Magnetofaba australis IT-1: one gene and its partner. The protein of the gene in region 1 interacts with the protein of each later gene in a pairwise test. Links are inferred from orthologs where the notes say so. Each region holds a gene or a part of one and is shown in the gene's direction. Other genes may lie near its edges.

The links.
Region 2: the proteins of eno (region 1) and rpe interact in binary tests that used the Escherichia coli proteins (3 or more experiments, as listed by UniProt). The link is inferred for Magnetofaba australis IT-1 from one-to-one orthologs.

Annotation. Positions count from the first base shown.
Region 1 is NZ_LVJN01000018.1:201,847-211,598, forward strand. The notes cover bases 313-3,276. They hold eno (phosphopyruvate hydratase), read left to right. Parts: upstream 313-1,128; coding sequence 1,129-2,424; downstream 2,425-3,276. Other genes in these bases: gcvPB (aminomethyl-transferring glycine dehydrogenase subunit GcvPB), read left to right, coding at 313-1,020; MAIT1_RS07115 (MerR family transcriptional regulator), read left to right, coding at 2,688-3,212. In the rest of the region: more of gcvPB, read left to right, coding at 1-312; MAIT1_RS07120 (S49 family peptidase), read left to right, coding at 3,350-4,345; acnB (bifunctional aconitate hydratase 2/2-methylisocitrate dehydratase), read left to right, coding at 4,546-7,098; MAIT1_RS07135 (methyl-accepting chemotaxis protein), read right to left, coding at 7,723-9,752. UniProt on the Escherichia coli protein: Catalyzes the reversible conversion of 2-phosphoglycerate (2-PG) into phosphoenolpyruvate (PEP). It is essential for the degradation of carbohydrates via glycolysis.
Region 2 is NZ_LVJN01000021.1:558,066-567,613, reverse strand. What follows is about bases 2,369-5,128. They hold rpe (ribulose-phosphate 3-epimerase), read left to right. Parts: upstream 2,369-3,295; coding sequence 3,296-3,961; downstream 3,962-5,128. Other genes in these bases: rph (ribonuclease PH), read right to left, coding at 4,242-4,997; MAIT1_RS21085 (caspase family protein), read left to right, coding at 2,369-3,210. In the rest of the region: MAIT1_RS21100 (M48 family metallopeptidase), read right to left, coding at 1-703; more of MAIT1_RS21085, read left to right, coding at 1,990-2,368; sulfate reduction electron transfer complex DsrMKJOP subunit DsrK, read right to left, coding at 5,254-6,756; MAIT1_RS21065 (respiratory nitrate reductase subunit gamma), read right to left, coding at 6,798-7,502; MAIT1_RS21060 (TusE/DsrC/DsvC family sulfur relay protein), read right to left, coding at 7,791-8,126; MAIT1_RS21055 ((2Fe-2S) ferredoxin domain-containing protein), read left to right, coding at 8,544-8,852; MAIT1_RS21050 (hypothetical protein), read left to right, coding at 9,386-9,548. UniProt on the Escherichia coli protein: Catalyzes the reversible epimerization of D-ribulose 5-phosphate to D-xylulose 5-phosphate.

The DNA of each region.
Region 1 (9,752 bases):
GCCTACCACACCGCCCGTCGCGACGACGCCCGGGTGGAGATTCTCACCCCCGACGCCGCCCATGGCACCAATCCGGCCACCGCCAGCATGTGCGGCTACGTGGTGCGGGAGATCCCCACCACCGATCAGGGCGACGTGGATGTGGAAGCGCTCAAACAGATGGTGGGGCCACAGACCGCCGGGCTGATGCTCACCAACCCCTCCACTCTGGGGGTGTTCGAGCGCAGCATCAGCGAGATCTCCGCCATCGTGCATGCAGCGGGCGGCTTGCTCTATTACGACGGCGCCAACCTCAACGCCATTGCCGGGCGCGTGCGGCCCGGCGACATGGGCTTCGACTGCGTGCATGTGAATGTGCACAAAACCTTCGCCACCCCCCATGGCGGCGGCGGACCCGGCGCCGGTCCGGTGGGGGTCTCCGAACGTCTGCTGCCGCATCTGCCCATGCCGGTGGTGGTGCGCGAGGGCGATGAGTATCGTCTGCAGCACTGTGACGAGCGCCCCGGCTCCATTGGCCGCATGTCCACCTTTCACGGCAATATTGGCGTGCTGCTGCGCGCCTACGCCTATCTGCGACTGGTGGGGCGCGAAGGCATCGCGCGGGTGGCCGACTACGCCACCCTCAACGCCAACTACCTGATGGCGCGGCTGCGCGATGCGGGATTCCAACTGGCCTTCCCCGAGCGGCGCGCCACCCACGAGTTCATCATCAGCCTGAAACCCCTCACCGATGCGACCGGCGTGCGCGCGCTGGACGTGGCCAAGCGGCTGCTGGATTACGGTTTCTACGCCCCCACCATCTACTTCCCCATGCTGGTGCCCGAGTGCATGCTCATCGAGCCCACCGAAAGCGAAAGTCGGGAGGAGTTGGATCGTTTCGTCGACGCTCTGACCGCCATTCTGCAAGAGGCGCGGGAGAATCCTGAACTGGTGAAAACCGCGCCGCATAAGACGCCGGTGTCGCGTCTGGATGAAACCCGCGCGGCGCGTAAGCCCGACCTGGCGTTTTCGCGGGGTTGAGGGTATAAAAGAGCCCATCCAAACCGTTTTTTTTGTCCATTGCTTGGACCCAATCGGAACCGCGCTACGCGCGCGACGGCAACACGCCCAGAAAGGGAGAGCCATTCCATGAGCAGCATTATTGAAGTCCATGGCCGTGAGATCATCGATTCCCGCGGCAACCCCACCGTGGAAGTGGATGTCTACACCGAAGATGGCGGATTTGGCCGCGCTGCGGTGCCTTCCGGGGCCTCAACCGGCTCCCGCGAAGCGGTTGAACTGCGCGATGGCGACGCCGCCCGCTTCCTGGGCAAGGGCGTGCTCAAAGCCGTCGAGTCGGTCAACGGCGATCTGGCCGAAGCGGTGCTGGGGCTGGATGTGGCCGATCAGAAGATCATTGACGCCGCGTTGATCGCCGCCGACGCCACCGAGAACAAGGGCAACCTGGGCGCCAACGCCATTCTGGGCGTCTCCATGGCCGCCGCCAAGGCCGCCGCCAATGAGTGCGATCTGCCGCTCTATCGCTATCTGGGCGGGGCCAACGCCTCCCTGCTGCCGGTGCCCATGATGAACATCATCAACGGCGGCGCCCACGCCGACAACAATGTCGACATCCAGGAATTCATGATCATGCCCGTCTCCGCGCCGACTCTGCGCGAGGCGCTGCGCATGGGCGCCGAGGTGTTCCACAACCTACGCAAGGTGCTGCATGACAAAGGGCTGAACACGGCGGTGGGCGATGAGGGCGGATTTGCCCCCAACCTCGGCTCCAATGAAGAGGCGCTGTCGGTGATCATGCAAGCCGTCGAGCGCGCCGGTTATCGTCCCAACGACGACATCCTGCTGGCGCTGGATTGCGCCTCCTCGGAGTTCTACAACAAGAACAACCGCACCTATGATCTCTCCGGCGAAGGCCGCTCCATGGGGGTGGACGAGATCGTGCGCTTCTATGAAGATCTGTGCGGCAAGTACCCCATTGTCTCCATCGAAGATGGCTGTGACGAGTCCGACTGGGACGGCTGGCAGGCGCTCACCGACGCCCTGGGCGGCCGCATCCAGCTGGTGGGCGACGACCTGTTCGTCACCAACACCAAGATCCTGGCGCAAGGCATCGACAAAGGCATCGGTAACTCGATCCTGGTGAAGGTGAACCAGATCGGCACCCTGACCGAAACCTTTGAAGCGGTCGAAATGGCTCAGCGCGCCCGCTACACGGCGGTTATCTCCCACCGCTCCGGCGAAACCGAAGACGCCACCATCGCCGATATCGCCGTGGCCACCAACGCCGGTCAGATCAAAACCGGCTCCATGAGCCGCTCCGATCGCATCGCCAAATACAACCAGCTGCTGCGCATCGAAGAGGAGCTGGGCGAGGCCGCCCGTTTTGACGGCCGTGGCGCCTTCTACAATCTGAATTTGGGATGACGATTGTAAGACGTTGAATGGATGTCGATATAAAGAGGCCCGTGAGGGCCTCTTTTTTTTGCCTGACGCAATGCCTCCTCAATCGCCTGTGGGCGCGGGCTGCACTGGATTTGTGAAAATGCCTTTCAGGTGATCACCCGACATATTTGCGGTTTATATTTATATCCAGATGAATTATATTTGACGACATCAAAAATAAAAAAAGCAGATGATCGTCGGGATGCACACTGATTTGTGAGTCATATTCCTAAGGGGGGATTACCATGGACGCAAAAGCAAGCGCGTGTGGAACGCACGTTGACCAAAACGAAATGGTCAAAATCGGCGTGGTGGCCAAGCGGCTGGATATTAGTATCCGCACCATCCACATGTATGAGCGCGAAGGGCTGTTCATCGCCTACAAGAATTCGGCGGGCACCCGCTACTTCACCGAACGCGACGTGGAGTGGCTCATCGAAGTGCGCAAGATGATCAAGGCGGGCATCAGCATCGCCGGCATCCGTCGCCTGATGTCGCTGATCCCTTGTTGGGAGAGCAAAGCGTGCACCTTCGAGGGCAAACACAACTGCCCGGTGATCCATGACAACAAGACCCCCTGTTGGGCCAACAAGAACAACATGTGCACTCAGAACACCCAGGAGTGCCGCGAGTGCGAAGTCTATGGCATGCGCTTCTGCGTGAGCATGCTCAAGAACTTTGTCGATATTCGCTTTAAGAACCCCGACCAGCTCTCCATGCAGCCGCGCATGCGACCCGACTCCCATGCGGGCGCCGCTGCGGGCGCCTGAGCCGTGCGCTAGGCTCTCCTTGCATCCTGTACAAGGGTTGACGCCCTGGTGCGTCAACCCTTGCCATCCCTGCCCATCTGCGCCACCCTTTTCCCATCCAAATTCACACCATTAACGATGGGCGTTGGCGTAATCCCATGAGTGACAATGAGACCGATCAGCGCCTGCAACGGCTGTTGACTGCGCTGGAAGATAACCGCATGCAGGAGCGTGTGGCGATGCAGCGCATCGTCGGCGACTCCCTGCGTGAACAGAAACGCGCCCGTTGGGGCAAGAATCTGTTCCGCCTGTTCATCGCCCTCTATCTGTTGGTTTTTTTGGCTTTGAGCATCAAGGACGATCTGCTGGCCGACGCTGAATCGTTGTCGGATGCCGATAAACACACCGCCGTGGTGCGCATCGATGGGGCGATTCTGCCCGATGGCCAGAACAGCGCCGAAAAGGTGATCGAGGGGCTGCGCGCCGCCTTCAAGGATAAGCAGACCAGCGCGGTGGTGGTGCAGATCAACAGCCCCGGCGGCAGCGCGGTGCAATCGGGCATGGTGCACGATGAGATCCGCCGTCTGCGCGCCAAATATGAGAAAATACCCGTCTACGCCGCGCTGGAGGATATGTGCGCCTCCGGCGGCTACTACATCGCCTCCGCCGCCGACCAGATCTACGCCGACAAAGCCACGCTGGTGGGGTCGGTGGGTGTGGTGATGCCCGGCATGGGATTCACCGAGGCGCTGCAGAAGCTGGGGTTGGAGGACCGCACCCTCACCAGCGGCACGCATAAGGCGTTCCTGAGCCCCATGCAGCCGGTGGATGAGACCGAGCGCGCCCACGCCAAGAAGCTTCTCAGCGTGATCCACGGCCAGTTCATTGAGGTGATCAAACGCGCTCGGGGCGAACGGCTCAAGGCCGATGACGACACCCTCTTCAACGGTCTGTTCTGGACCGGCGAACAGGCGCTGGAGTTGGGTTTGATCGACGGTTTGGCGTCGCTGGAGGCCATTGCCCGCGACAAAGTCAAAGCCGAAGATATCGTCGATTACTCATCCGAAGAGCCGCTGTTTGATCGCTTTGCCCGCCGCATGGGCGCCAGCGCGTCATCAGCATTATGGAATGGAATGGGATTGCAGTTGCGTTGATCCAAATAGTCTGACTGCAGGTTGGGCGCGCTCACTTGCCGCCCGCTGCTGCGGCTGGCGCCAATCATTGCGCGGATTGCGTGAAAAGTTGCTTGCCAAGCGGAGCGAGTCAGTCTATCTTTCAGGCCATTTCTGTGAATGATGCTGGTGTTGTCAGATGTGAATAGGCGCATCTGCGACCAGCTTTCTGGAGGAGAATCATGCTCGAAGCTTATCGCCAACATGTGGCTGAACGCGCCAAAGAGGGGTTGCCCCCGCTGCCCCTGAACGCTGAACAGACCCAAGCCGTGGTCGAGTTGCTGAAAAATCCCCCGGCGGGCGAAGAGGAGACGCTGGTGGACCTGATCTCCAATCAGGTGCCCCCCGGCGTGGACGACGCCTCCAAAGTGAAAGCCGAGTTCCTGGCCGCTGTGGCCGGCGGCGCGGTCTCCTGCTCCCTGATCGACCCCAAGCGCGCCACCGAGCTGCTGGGCACCATGATGGGCGGCTACAACGTGGCTCCGTTGATCGACCTGCTGGATATCGCCGAGCTGGCCGACGTGGCGGTGGACGCGCTCTCCAACACCCTGTTGGTGTATGACGCCTTCAAGGATGTCGCCGACAAGGCCAAGAGCAACCCCAAAGCCAAACAGGTGCTGGAGAACTGGGCCAACGCCACGTGGTTCACCAGCAAGCCGGAGATGCCCGAAGAGGTCACCGTCACCGTGTTCAAGGTGGATGGCGAGACCAACACCGACGACCTCTCTCCCGCCTCCGAAGCCTGGAGCCGTCCGGATATCCCGCAGCACGCCAAAGCGATGCTGGTCAACCGCATGCCTGGCGGTCTGGAGCAGCTCATCGAGCTCAAACAGAAGGGCTACCCGGTGGCCTATGTGGGCGACGTGGTGGGCACCGGCTCGTCGCGTAAGTCCGCCGCCAACTCGGTGATCTGGCACACCGGCCGCGACATCCCTTACGTGCCCGGCAAACGCACCGGCGGCGTGGTGATCGGCGGCGTGATCGCCCCCATCTTCTTCAATACCGCTGAAGACTCCGGCATGCTGCCGATTCAGTGTGACGTCACCGGTCTGAACTCCGGCGACGTGATCACCATCAACACCAAAACCGGCAAGATCATGCGCGACGGCGCCGAGGTGGCCAGCTTCGAATTGAAGCCCAACACCCTGGCCGACGAAGTGCGCGCCGGCGGCCGCGTGCCGTTGATCATCGGTCGAAAATTGACCGCTCAAGCCCGCGAAGCGCTGGGCATGGGCCCCATCGACCTGTTCACCGACCCGGTGCAGCCCGCCGATTCCGGTAAAGGCTACTCCCTGGCGCAGAAGATGGTGGGCAAGGCCGTGGGCAAAACCGGCGTGCGTCCCGGCGAATACTGCGAGCCGTTCATGACCACCGTGGGCTCCCAGGACACCACCGGCCCCATGACCCGCGACGAAATCAAGGAGCTGGCTTGCCTGGGCTTCTCTTCGCCCATGATGATGCAGAGCTTCTGCCACACCGCCGCGTACCCGAAGTCGGTGGACATCAAAACCCACAACACCCTGCCGCAGTTCATCCAGGAGCGTAAAGGCCTGGCGCTGCGCGTGGGAGACGGCGTGGTGCACTCCTGGCTCAACCGTCTGTTGATCCCCGACACCGTGGGCACCGGTGGCGACTCCCACACCCGCTTCCCCATCGGCATCAGCTTCCCGGCGGGTTCCGGTCTGGTGGCCTTCGCCGCCGCCACCGGCTCCATGCCGCTGGTGATGCCCGAGTCGGTGCTGGTGCGCTTCACCGGCGAGTTGCAGCCGGGCATCACCCTGCGCGATCTGGTCAACGCCATTCCTTACGTGGCGATCCAGAATGGCGACCTGACCGTGGCCAAAGCCGGTAAGAAGAACATCTTCTCCGGTAAGATCCTGGAGATCGAAGGTCTGCCCGACCTGAAAGTCGAGCAGGCGTTCGAACTGGCCGACGCCTCCGCCGAGCGCTCGGCGGCGGCCTGCACCGTGCATCTGAATCGCGAGCCGGTGGTGGAGTATTTGAAATCCAACGTCACGCTGATGAAGAATATGATCAAGCGCGGCTACGGCGATGCGCAGACCATCCAAAACCGCATCGATGCGGTGGAGGAGTGGATCGCCAACGGCACGCTGCTGCAACCGGACGCCGACGCCGAGTACGCTAAGGTGATCGAGATCAACATGTCCGAGATCAAGGAGCCCATCGTCTGCTGCCCCAACGATCCAGACGATGTAAAGACCCTCTCCGACGTCGCTGGCGACACCATCGACGAAGTGTTCCTGGGCTCCTGCATGACCAACATCGGTCACTTCCGCGCCGCCGCCAAGATTCTCGACGGTCAGCCGCAGATTGATGGCCGCATGTGGGTGGTGCCGCCCACCCGCATGGATGAGCAGCAGCTCATCGAAGAGGGTGTGTACAACATCTTCGGCAAGTCCGGCGCCCGCACCGAGATGCCCGGCTGCTCCCTGTGCATGGGCAACCAGGCGCGGGTGAAGGACAACGCCACGGTGTTCTCCACCTCCACGCGCAACTTCGACAACCGCATGGGCAAAGGCGCGCAGGTCTATCTCGGTTCCGCCGAGTTGGCTGCGGTGTGCGCCATGATGGGTAAGATCCCCACGGCGGAGGAGTATCTGGCCATCGCCAAGGAGAAGATCGATCCCAACGCCGATGAGCTGTACCGTTATCTCAACTTCCATGAGATCCCGGACTACGAAAACAGCGGCATCATTCCCATCGCCGCTGCCTAATCCCGCCCGGCGGCCTGGCCGCTGGCGTTGAAGTGAAAATCCCCTGGAGGATCTCCTCCAGGGGATTTTTTGTGCAATGCGAAACCAAAACCGTACAAAACGGCCAATGTTTGCGTGATGCAGGTTCGGCTTGCGCTGATTATTTGCCGCCGACTGGTCGGCGGCGGGGTCTGGGGGCCGCGCCCCCAGCGGGTGTGGGCGGAGCCCACGGTGTGGCTTATGATCTTGGGAGCTCGAGGGCGTAGCCCTCGATATCTTTCATTTCCAGAATCGCCAAGACTCGCTTTGAGTTAGAACACGTATCATTGGTGAAAAACAAAAGCCCCGAAATCACGAGGATTTCGGGGCTTTTCTGTCCCACTTTTGTCCCATTTTCTGATTATTTGTTCAACATACAACGATATCGAACGGCAGAATATAGGGAAATCAGAGGGTTAGAGTGGTGCCGCCTATAGGATTCGAACCTACGACCTCCGCATTACGAATGCGCTGCTCTACCAGCTGAGCTAAGGCGGCGTGAGGCTGTCAATTTGAAGAGCGCATATCCTACTTCTCCATATGCGCCCGGTCAAGAGTTTCCGCATCGTCAGGATACGCCGCGCCATCCTGGCGCAAGCGGCGGGTTTACGGGTTGGATTGCTGGTCCGGGTTGACGATGGCGATGGCCTTGCAGTCCTGGAATACCTCATCGAGAAGTTCGAACAGTTGACGGCGCAGATTGTTGAAATCAGACATCTTGACGATGGCCTCTTCGGTCTTCTGCTCATGCGCCAGATGCACCACTTCACGCGCAGTTTCATGCACTTTGAGGTGCACTTCGCCCAGATGCTGGAACACCGGCAGGTCGCCGAACAGTTCCACGCCGGAGCTGTAGTACCACTTGCCGAAGGCGCAATCGCGCCCGGTGGCCACTTCGTTGGGCGACAGGCTCACGCGCCCGCGAATGACGTGCTCCAGCTTGGTCAACCAACCCAGGTGGGCCAGTTTGATGGCGCGCACATCGAAGGTGGGGTTGCCGATGCGCAGCCCTTCGGTGGATTGCAGTAGCGCGGTGCTGGTCTCCTGAATCACCTCCACCAACATTTCGGTCTGGTGGATGGAGCCGTTCATCATATTGACCAGATTCATGGTCTGGATGCCGTTCTTCTGCACCTCACAGGAGGCGGAGAAGATGTTGGTGCCCATGGTCTTGGCCTCTTCGGCCAACTGCTGCGACTGCTGCCCCAGTTCGGTAAGCGAGGCGGCGTCACTGGAAGCCTGGGCGCTCATGGCGGTGATCTCGCGCACGCTGGCGTCGGCGCTCTGGCTGGCGGCGGTGATGGCGCCAGCGCTCTCAGAGATCTCCTGAGCGTTGCCGGAGACGCGCAGGGCGGCTTGTGAGACCTCCTGCATGGAGTGGGAGATGACGCCGATGGTGTGGTTCTGCTCGCCCACCAGGGTGTTGATCTCGTTATTAATGGCGGCGATCTGCTCGATGCTCTCGCTGACGTGTTTGCTGGCGTTGGCGGCGTCGCGGGCGCCATCCTGGATTTCGTCAATACGTTCCCGGATCAGCAGAGTGGATTCTGTGGTCTGCCGCGCCAGCTCTTTGACTTCGTTGGCCACCACGGCAAAGCCCTTGCCCGCATCACCGGCGCCGGCGGCTTCGATGGCGGCGTTGAGCGCCAGCATATTGGTCTGCTCGGCGATGTCGTTGATGATCTCCACCACCGCTTCAATGGAGTGGGCGGAATCGGCCAGCTTGGTCATCCGCTCCATGGATTCCTGCGACTGCACCTTGGTGCGTTGCGACTCGGCGTTGGCGGTGACGCAGCGTTCGTTGACCTCCTGAATGGATTGATTGATGTCGCCGATTTTGCTGGCGACCTCCTGCATGGAGGCGTTGACGCTATCGAGATCCTGATTGATTTCATTGATATTGGCGGCCATCTCCTGGGTGGAGCGGGCGGCCGATGAGACGTTCTCTTCCGCCGAGGCTGAGGCGTCGGCGATGGCGCTGATGCGCTCGGTCAGCGACAGCGCGGCGTCGTATACCGTGGTGAAGTTGGTCGACACTTTATCGATGTGGTTTTTCAGATCGGTGAAATCCTCATCCACGCCGGAGTTGCGCGCCACCGCTTCATAGGTGCGCTCGTGGGCCTGTTTGGCGTCTTTGTTGAGCAGATCCTTGACCCCTTGGGACTCGTTGATCACTGCATCCAGCGTGGCCGAACGCAGGGAGACGTTGCGAATCATCTTCACCAGGCTATCGGACATGCGGTTGACCCCCATGGCCAACTGGTCCAATTCGTCGGGGGTTTCCGGCACGGCGATGCGGCGGGTCAAGTCGCCATGAGTGAGCAGCTCCAGGGTTTCGGTGATTCTGGCGGCTTTGGCCAGCACAAAGGCGCGGGTGACAAAGGCGAACGCCAAACTCATCAGCAGTGCGGGCAGAAGAATCCACAGCAGCAGGGTAGAGACGCCAGAGAGGCTGGAGGTGATGGCGCCGTGGTCTGCGGCCACACGTTTGGTGAACTGTTCGCTTAAGCTTTGTAGCGCCTGTTCAGACTGTGTGGCGATGGCCGGCTCACCCAACTTGTCGGCCAACTCGGCAAGCAGGCCGACAGAGGACTTCTCGGCGGCGCTGAGTCCTGCCAGCTTCTGATAGGCGCTCA
Region 2 (9,548 bases), on another replicon or contig:
GATGGCGCACATGACCCGCCTCATGGGCCATCACCGCAATGAACTCTTCGTCGTGATGCAGCATCTGGATGAGGTCGTCGGTGACCAAAATTGTCCCGGAAGCAAGCGCCAAGGCGTTGGCCCCCAAATCCTTGCTGTGGCGAAACTGCAAAGTCAGCGGCGTGGCGTCAGGCGAAAGCGCGCCCTGAATCTTGGCGAACAGCTTCCGATAGTGGGCTTTGTCCGCCTCATCAAGCTGGCTGGGCGTGACCAAGTGAGCTTGATCCAACGCTTTCAACGCCTGCTGACCAAACACTCTGTCCCAAGAGGGCGGGATGGAGCCCGCCACCTGCCGCGCCGCCTCGGGCAATACGTAAATCGCGCCAAACCACGTCAGCCCCGTACACATTAGCAATGTGACGGCAATCCAACGCCAGCGACTCTCCAACAGATGCAGCAGGCGCCCACCGCGTTGATCCCTCTGTGCCGCCAACCACGCATCAATGGCGTCATTGTCGCGGGTTTCGAAGGTTGCGCCATCCGGCAGTGTGAAACGGCGCGGAATCGAGCCAATGCGATCGCTCACCTGCCACTGCTCCGCGCCAATACAGCGCATTGCGCTATCTTGGGGCGTGAGGATCAAATCTCCACTCTCGCCCAGCAGCGCCGAGCAAGGTTGACTGAGCAGTTGGTCGGCATGGTGCAGAATCCCCTCGATTTTCATGAATGCATCCTGCTCAGAAGCCCAAGTCCACGTCCAGGATGTCGCCGACCTCCTCGCCGATCGAAGCGACCTGACGCGCCTGTTCGCTCACAGTCGCCTCCAAGGCGCCGCTGGCCAGCAGAGTCAGGCAGGCGGCGCGATAACGCGCCATGCGGATCTGCCCCCACGGCGCCAGCAGTCCCAAGCTGATCAACGAAACAAACAGGTTGCTGATGGTGATCCAAGCCATACGCCAGGGTTTCAGACGGCTGGCAAAGGCGTGGGGGCCCAGCGTCAGATTGTTCCACACCACGTTGAGAATCGCCGAGTGGATCATCGCCGCAAGCGCCAGACTCACGGTGACCGAGAGGGCTGCGGAGATCAATCGCCCATAGACCGAAGCAGGTCCGGGATTCGCCATCATCTCCGGCAAATCAAACCCGACGAAAAGGGCGCCGCCGATCACAACCGCGCTCACCAGAATGAAGGAGAGCAGCCCCAGCAGCACGCCGTAAAAGAGATAGACGCCATAAAATGAGCGGTGCTTGGCGTGATATCCCGCCTTCAGGGAGGCGTAGCGCATTTCGCCAAACATCAAGGCGTTGCGCTTGTTCCGCCACAGCGGATAGAGCGCCCCCAGGGTGAAAACAACCAGCAATCCCCAGAACAGATACAGTTCATAGGCTTGTCCCGCCTTACCGGCAAAACCGAAGTGCAAACCCCGATAGAGACTGTAGCGGGCCTGAAACCGACGCGACTGCACCATGGCCCACGGCATGATCAGGGAGAGCAAAGCAGCGAGCCCGAAGCTGATAAGGATGCCGTTCACGCCCATTGCGCCGCTGTTGAGAAACATCATGGGCCCCACCAACGTCATAATCAGCAGGCGCCCAATGAGAATGCGCACCGGATTGGCCACATAGTCGAAGGCATGGCCGCCAAGCCGGTGTTGCCATAGAAGTAGCGCAGTCGCCGCACCTTGGCCCACGGCGAATAGATCCCCAAGGTGAGGATATTCAGGGCCCAGTTGACGATCCAAATTTTGAAGTATTCGCCCGCCCGTCCAGTAAATTGCAGCGGAAATTCCACTGCGCCAGGCTGGCTTTGCGCGCCCGTTTCCGCCATCGGTTCGACAGTTCGCATGGTTTTTATCTCAAACAATGGATAGGTGAAAAAATGACCAAAGTGTACCCGGTTTTGTCTCTCCCGGGTAGATCTCAATGCGTCAGTTGAAAACAGCCTTCTCCACGTGTCATCTGAAAGCATTGCAGTGCGTCCGGCTATTGGACGCCACATGGCAAAAGCGTATGGTGAAGCCAAACGCCGCTTACCATACGCTCCTCTTCGTCACAGGCTCCCCCATGCGTCTGTCTGTTCTCATCGCCAGTGTGCTGGCTCTCTTTCTGACGCCCCTTACAGCGCAGGCGCGCGGTCTGACGCTGGCCGAGAGTGGCGCGCCCGCCAATGCTGTGCGCGGCGTGGCGCTGGTGATCGGCAACAGCGACTATGCCAATGCGCCACTGCGCAACCCCGCCAACGACGCCGACGCCATGGCCGCCGCGCTGCGGGAGTTGGGGTTTACGGTGATGCACGCCAACAATCTGGAGCGCGCCGGCATGCGGCGGGCGATCCGCCGTTTTGGCGACGCCATCGCCAGCAGCGACGGGGTGGGACTGTTCTACTATGCGGGCCACGGCATGCAGTCCAATGGCCGCAACTATCTGATTCCCATTGGCGCCGACATCGCCCGCGAGGATGAACTCCCCGATGAGGCGGTGGCCGCCGACCTGCCGTTGCGTAAAATGGCCAGCGCTCATAACGGCCTCAACATCGTCATTCTCGACGCCTGCCGCAATAACCCCTTTGCCCGCAGCTTCCGCTCCGGCAATAGCGGACTGGCGCGTATGGACGCCCCCACCGGGACCCTCATCGCCTACGCCACCAGCCCCGGCAGCGTGGCCGCCGATGGGCAGGGCCGCAATAGCCCCTATACGCGCCATCTGCTCACGCAGATGCGTATTCCAGGGCAACCTATAGAGCAGACCTTTAAAAACGTCAGAATCGGCGTTTTGGCGGAAACAACGGGTAAACAGACGCCCTGGGAGTCCTCCTCCCTGGTGGGTTCGTTCGCCTTTACCCCCGGCGATGGCGCGCCTGTGGTTACGGCGCCCGCCCCGTGGGCCAATCCAGACGCTACTCCGAACGCCGCGTCCGCTCCGGCCAACCCCTTTGTTGGCGTCTGGCGCATGTCCGACCAGTGGGACACAGGGGTGATCAGCATCAGCGGCGACGCCAAACAGGTCACCGCCATCTCCTTCAAGGGCGACAAGGCGGACTGGAACGCGCACAACATCACGCAAACCACGCCCGATGTGATCACATTCGAATTTAAACACATCCGGGCGCCGCTGTTCTGGATAGGCGGCACGGCGACCTATACGCGACTGGCCAGTGGGGCCATTCAAGTCAAATGGGTCTCCGGGCTAACCAGCGGCGAATATGTGATGACGCGTGAGAAGAGCCCATGATTCGGTTGAAAATTGCGCCCACTTCCCCTAGAACTGAGCCCCTTCATCCCCTTCATCCCCTTCAACCCACTGTGGAACCCAATCCATGATCAAAATCGCCCCCTCCATTCTCTCCGCCGACTTCGCCCGCCTGGGCGAAGAGATCCGCGCCGTGGAGGCCGCTGGCGCCGACTACATCCATGTGGATGTGATGGATGGCCACTTCGTGCCCAACCTCACCATCGGCCCGCCGGTGGTCAAATCCCTCAAACCGGTGGCCACAAAGCCGCTGGACGTGCACCTGATGATCGAACCGGTGGATCCCTATATCCCCGAATTCGCCGCCGCCGGGTCGGACATCATCACCGTTCACGCCGAGGCCACCAAGCATCTGGACCGCACCCTCAACCTGATCCGCGAAAACGGCAAGAAAGCGGGGCTGTCGTTCAACCCCGCCACCCCGTTGAACTGCCTGGAGCATGTGATTCACTTGGTGGATCTGGTGCTGATTATGAGCGTCAACCCCGGCTTTGGCGGTCAGAGCTTCATTCCGGCTTCGTTGGAGAAGATCCGCACCGTGCGCAAAATGATCACCGCTTCCGGGCGCGATATCGAGTTGCAGGTGGATGGCGGCGTCAAGCCCGACAATATCGGCCCCATCGCGGCGGCGGGCGCCGACGTCTTCGTGGCGGGCTCGGCGGTGTTCTCCCAACCTGACTATGCAACCGTCATCGCCGCGCTCAAATCCGAAGCGCAAAAAGCGCTGGGTTGAGGCAGGTAGGGTCTTATGACGCGCTTAATGATGAAAGAGTAAAGAGACTGGGGCTTTGCCCCAGACCCCACCAGGGCGCCGCCCTGGACCCGGCAGGGCGCTGCCCTGCACCCGCTTAAGGGTCACAGACCCTTAAGAATCCCGCCAAATTGCCTTTGGCAATTTGTCCCCTTACAGAGCGCTCGCTTTACCTCTTTCCCGCACACACTTCTGCATCGGAGTGGTGCGGGCATAAAAAAACCGCCATCAGGCGGTTTTTTTATTCTGCTTTGCTGCGGCTTTAGACCAGTCCCAGCGCGCTCTTTTGCGCCGCAATCAAGGTCTGGATGCCCTGCTCGGCCAAATCCGCCATGGCGTTGAACTCCGCGCGGCTGAACGGCTTCTCCTCCGCCGTGCCCTGAATCTCCACAAACTGCCCGGAGCCGGTCATCACAAAGTTCATGTCCGTCTCACAAGCGGAATCCTCCGCATAATCCAGATCCAGCACCGTCTCGCCATTCACAATGCCGCAACTCACCGCCGCCAGCGAATCCATCAACGGATTGTCGCGCAGCGCGCCGCTGTTGAGCAGCTTGTGAATCGCTTCAGACAGCGCCACATAGGCGCCGGTGATGGAGGCGGTGCGGGTGCCGCCGTCGGCCTGCAACACGTCGCAATCCAACCAGATGGTGCGTTTGCCCAACGTGTTGAGATTGACCACCGAGCGGATGGAGCGGCCAATCAGACGTTGGATCTCCAACGTGCGCCCGCCCTGTTTGCCGCGCGCCGCCTCGCGCCCGCTGCGGCTGTGGGTGGAGCGGGGCAGCATGCCGTATTCGGCGGTGACCCAACCCTGGTCGGAGCCGCGCATCCAGCGGGGTTGCGACTCCTCCACGGAGGCGGTGCAGAGCACGCGGGTATCGCCGAATTCGATGAGGCAGGAGCCTTCGGCGTTCTTGCTGTAGGAGGGCAGAATGGAAATCGCCCGGAGCTGGTCCGGGCGACGGCCGTCATGACGTGTCTGACTGCTCAAGGGGCGGTCCTCGTCGATATGCATTGGTATTGGAAAAGGTTAATTGTATGCGCCAAGCATCAGATAAAGCACGGAGCAAAAACTAACCGAGGTCCAGGAGGGCGTCCCTCCTGGCGGGTCACGGGCAGAGCCCGTGCGGGTCCAGGGCAGCGCCCTGGCGGGTTGAGGGCGGCGCCCTCATGGGGTCTGGGGCGAAGCCCCAGTCTCTTGCATCATCCCCAAAAAACAAAACTGGGGCAACGAGGCCCCAGTTTCTTACATCCTATCCAAGCAGTCTGAATCAGACGATGCCCTTCTTGGCGCCCAACTGGATGGCGTTGCTGACCAACTGGTGCACGCCGCCCACGGTGTCCATGGGGATGCCGTAGTAGGGCAGAACCTTGGTGAACTGCGCTTTACAGATGGCGCAGATCAGGGCCAGGAAGTTGACATTGTCGTTCTCCATCACCTGCTTCAGAGCGGTCACGCGGGGCAGCGCGCCCTGAATGCGCAGGTCCATCAATTCGTCGGTCAACAGACCGCCGCCGCCGCCGCAGCAGAAGGTCTTTTCGTGGATGGTGTCGGGGTCCATGTCCACGTATTTATTGGCCGAGGCCTTGATCAACTCCCGCGGGATGTGGAACTGACCGCCGGGGGTCGGTCCCATGCGCGAGGCGCGCGCCACGTTGCAGGAGTCGTGGAAGGTGATGGTGTAGTCGTCGTTAGCCGACTTGTCCAACGTCAACGCGCCGCGCTTGTAGAGATCGTAGGTGAACTCACAGATATGCTGCGGCACGGGGTAATTGGGGTCCAGATAGTCAAACGGACCGTTCAGCGTATTCCAGAAGCTGTAGGCCACGCGCCAGGCATGGCCGCACTCGCCGACGATGATGCGTTTGACGCCCAATTCGCGAGCTTGATCGGAGATGCGCTTGGCGATCTTCTGCATCTGATCGAAGCTGCCCATGAACATGCCGAAGTTGGCCGCTTCCGAGGCGATGGAGCTGATGGTGTAGGGGATGCCCGCCTGGTGGAACACCTTGGCGTAACCCATCAACGAATCGACGTGGGGCGCGGAGAAGAAGTCCGCCGAGGGCGGAATCAACAGCACTTCGGCGCCAGCCTGGTCCAGCGGCAGCTTCACTTCGTGACCGGTGGTCTCGAGGATATCCTCCTCCATGAACTGGAGGGTGCCTTCCAACGCCGGTTTGGGGATGCCCAGGTTGTTGCCGATGTCGTGCACTTTGGCGACGATTTCGGTGCTGTACTTGTGGCCCACGCCGATGGCGTCCATCAGTTCGCGCGCGGCCATGGTCACTTCGGCGGTGTCGATGCCGTAGGGGCAGAACACCGAGCAGCGCCGACACTGGGAGCACTGGTGGAAATAGGTGAACCACTTCTCCAGCATCTCTTCGTCGAAATCGGCGGCCTTCACCAGATCCGGGGCGATCTTGCCGGGGATGGTGAAGTTGCGGCGATAGACCTGACGCATCAGCTCGGCGCGTTGCACCGGCATGTTGTTGGCGTCTTTGGTGCCCAGGTAGTAGTGGCACTTGTCGGTGCAGGCGCCGCACTTGACGCAGATGTCCATGTAGACTTTGAGCGAGCGGTACTTGCTGAGCAAGTCGCCGAACTTCTCCACGCCCGCTTCCTGCCAGTTGGGCAGGCGCTCGCCGGGGAAGTTCAGGGGCTCCATGTGCTTCTCTTTAGCCGGGATCGGCTTCAAGTGACTCATGGTCCCCGGGGTCACCGGCGGGGTCACGATATCGTTGCCAACCTCGGGCACAAAGGTATCGTCAGCCATCTTCAAGTCTCCTCATTCCATTGACGCCAGGAGGCTGGCGATCAGCTCTTCGCCCACGGATTGACGTGGCGCTCTTCGCGGGGGGTGTCGGTCTGGTTGCGGGTGGGGCTGAAGAAGATGCCGCCCGCATGCATCAGTTTGCTGAAGGGGAAGATCAGCATCAGGACCAACACGCCGATGAAGTGCATGATGAACACCGGGTCGCCGGGGATGTCAAAGATGCCGCCAAAGCGGGTCCAGGTGACCATGGCGTCTTTGATGCCAACGATATCGGGACGCGCGAAGAACTGCATGGTCAGGCCCGACAGGCCGATGGCCATGAGCAGGACCAGCATCAGGTAGTCGGCTTTGGAGGAGATGTGGCGGTAGCGGTCCACCACCAGACGGCGCACGAACAGCATGCCCAGCGCGCCCACCATCACAAAGCCAGCCAGCACGCCGAGAATCTGCAACGGACCGAAGAATTGGGGCAGATCGAAGAAGTAGCGCAGATGACGAATGGTCACCACCGCCAGGGCCACGTGGAAGGCGTAGCCGAACAGCCAGGTCCATTTATTGGATTTGAACAGGCTGTTAAAGAAGGCCACCTCAGTGAACAACCGCCACGCAACGCCCTGTTTGGTCAGGGGGGCCGGCGTGGTGGGGATCTTCAGCGGCGCCGGCGTGCGGTTGTAGACATAGATGCGGTAGGCGAAACCGACGATAAAGATGATCAGGGCCGCATAGGCCAGGAGCGACAGCAGCATCGCGCAACTCCCCGATGGATCAGAATTCGAATCAATGCATGCGCCAAGGGTGATTCGCCAGCGACGGAATTACGCGCTTAAACGGATGTTTAAGGGCCGCGCAGTGGCCATCCTTGGAGCCCGCTGGGGCGAAAGAAAACCGGCTTTCACGGTGAAGCGCCCGCACTGCGATAGCCATCGCGCGGCAGGGTTCAGGCAAAAGCCGGTCTTCCGTAGCTTCCTGCAAACCAAAGCCCGCGCGCAGCGTCTGCTCCGCAAGGGAGCGAGGCGCTGCGCGCGCAGGCGCGATCAGACGCAGCCGGTGGGCTTGGGCAGACCAGCGATTTTACAGGCTTGCTTGGCGGGACCGCCGGGGTACAGGTCGTACAGGTACTTGGTGTTGCCCTTTTCCTTACCCAGCTTCTTGCCGATAGCCTTGGTGAGGATGCGGATCATGGGGGCGATTTTGTACTCGTCGTAGTACTCACGCAGGAAGTTCACCACTTCCCAGTGAGACTCGGTCATGTCGATGCCCTCTTCTTTGGCCAGGTGACCAGCCACGTCCTCATTCCAGGCGCCCAGGTCGACCAGGTATCCATCTTCGTCGGTCTCGTAAGTGGCGCCATTCAGTTCAAAACTCGGCATGTTCGCTTCTCCTCATCGTGACGTTAAAACCACAACCGGCTCCCGAACCCGAACCGGATTCAGGCCGTGTCGGGGATCATGGGATTATGAATTGTATTCATCCTGGCGTCCAGATACAAAGACCTGAAACCCCACTGGCGCCGGGGTGTGTGCATGGCGTTTTCGCCATTTCCAAACCATATCTTCATTAGCATATCATTATTTCCTAACACACGGCAAGCCTTCGTGTTGGGGGGAATTCACATCATTGATATAAAATTCCCCTGAAGGGCCCATTATCTCCCCATTTTCCCGGGAAATTTATATCGACATGTTGACTGTCAATCCAATGCGCAGCACAATCACCCGGTTTGCATGTCACCTGATCGCCTGACCGCGACGCAATCGCGGCTCGCAATTTTTTGGAGGATACGTCCCATGAAGCCGAAGCATCATGTGTTTGTGTGTATGAACCGTCGTCCCGAAGGCCACCCCCGCGGCTCCTGCCAGAGCGTGGGCGCCGAAGAGACCTTCAACGCCTTCTTTGGCGAGTTGGAGAAGCGCGGCATGTTTGAAGAGGTGTTCGTCACCGGCACCTTCTGCATGGGTCCCTGCGACAAGGGCCCCACCGTGGTGGTCTATCCCGAAGGCGTGTGGTACGGCCAGGTCAAGCCCGGCGACGTCACCGAAATCTTCGACAAACACCTGGTCGGCGGCGAGCTGGTTGAGCGTCTGAAGATCATGTAATGATCGCGCCTTCCGGCGCGTATTACAGATTGGAAAAAAGGCGGTCTTGCGCATAGCGTAAGGCCGCTTTTTTGTGAATATATTCAAATTAGTCATTGGCGATTTTGAAAATGTAAGATATCGAGGGCTTCGCCCTCGAGCTCCCAACAACCAAACCGTGATTCGGGCCATCCATGGCCCTCACCCTTCGGGCTCGCTACGCGAGTCCGAATTGGCAATCCTGCCAAATCGTGGGGCGCCGCCCTGGATTGCACACCTTTGGCCGCTGGGGGCGCGGCCCCCAGACCCTGCCGCCGACCAGTCGGCGGCCAATAGTCAGCGCAAGTTTAAACTCCGTCACGCAAACATGAGCCGTTCTGTGCAGTTTTGGTTTTGATTCGCTATAAAATCCAACAAATTACAGGTTTGTCGCTTTCGCGACATCGGCAAAATGTATATTTATATAATAAATTCAACGATATAACTATTGGTTTGAATATTGCTGCAATTCCAGTGAGATAAACAGACGCCTCGCGTCATATTGGAGTCGCCGCATGCCCTATCCCAATCCCGCCCACTCGCCCCTGACGCCTGAACAGGCCGCACAGTGGCTGACGACGCATCCCTTTTCTCCCCAAGAGTGGGACTGCGTGGTCGCCGCCGTGCTCAAAGTGCTGGATGGCAAATGCAAGATGTCCCCAGCGGGCGGCGCGTTGA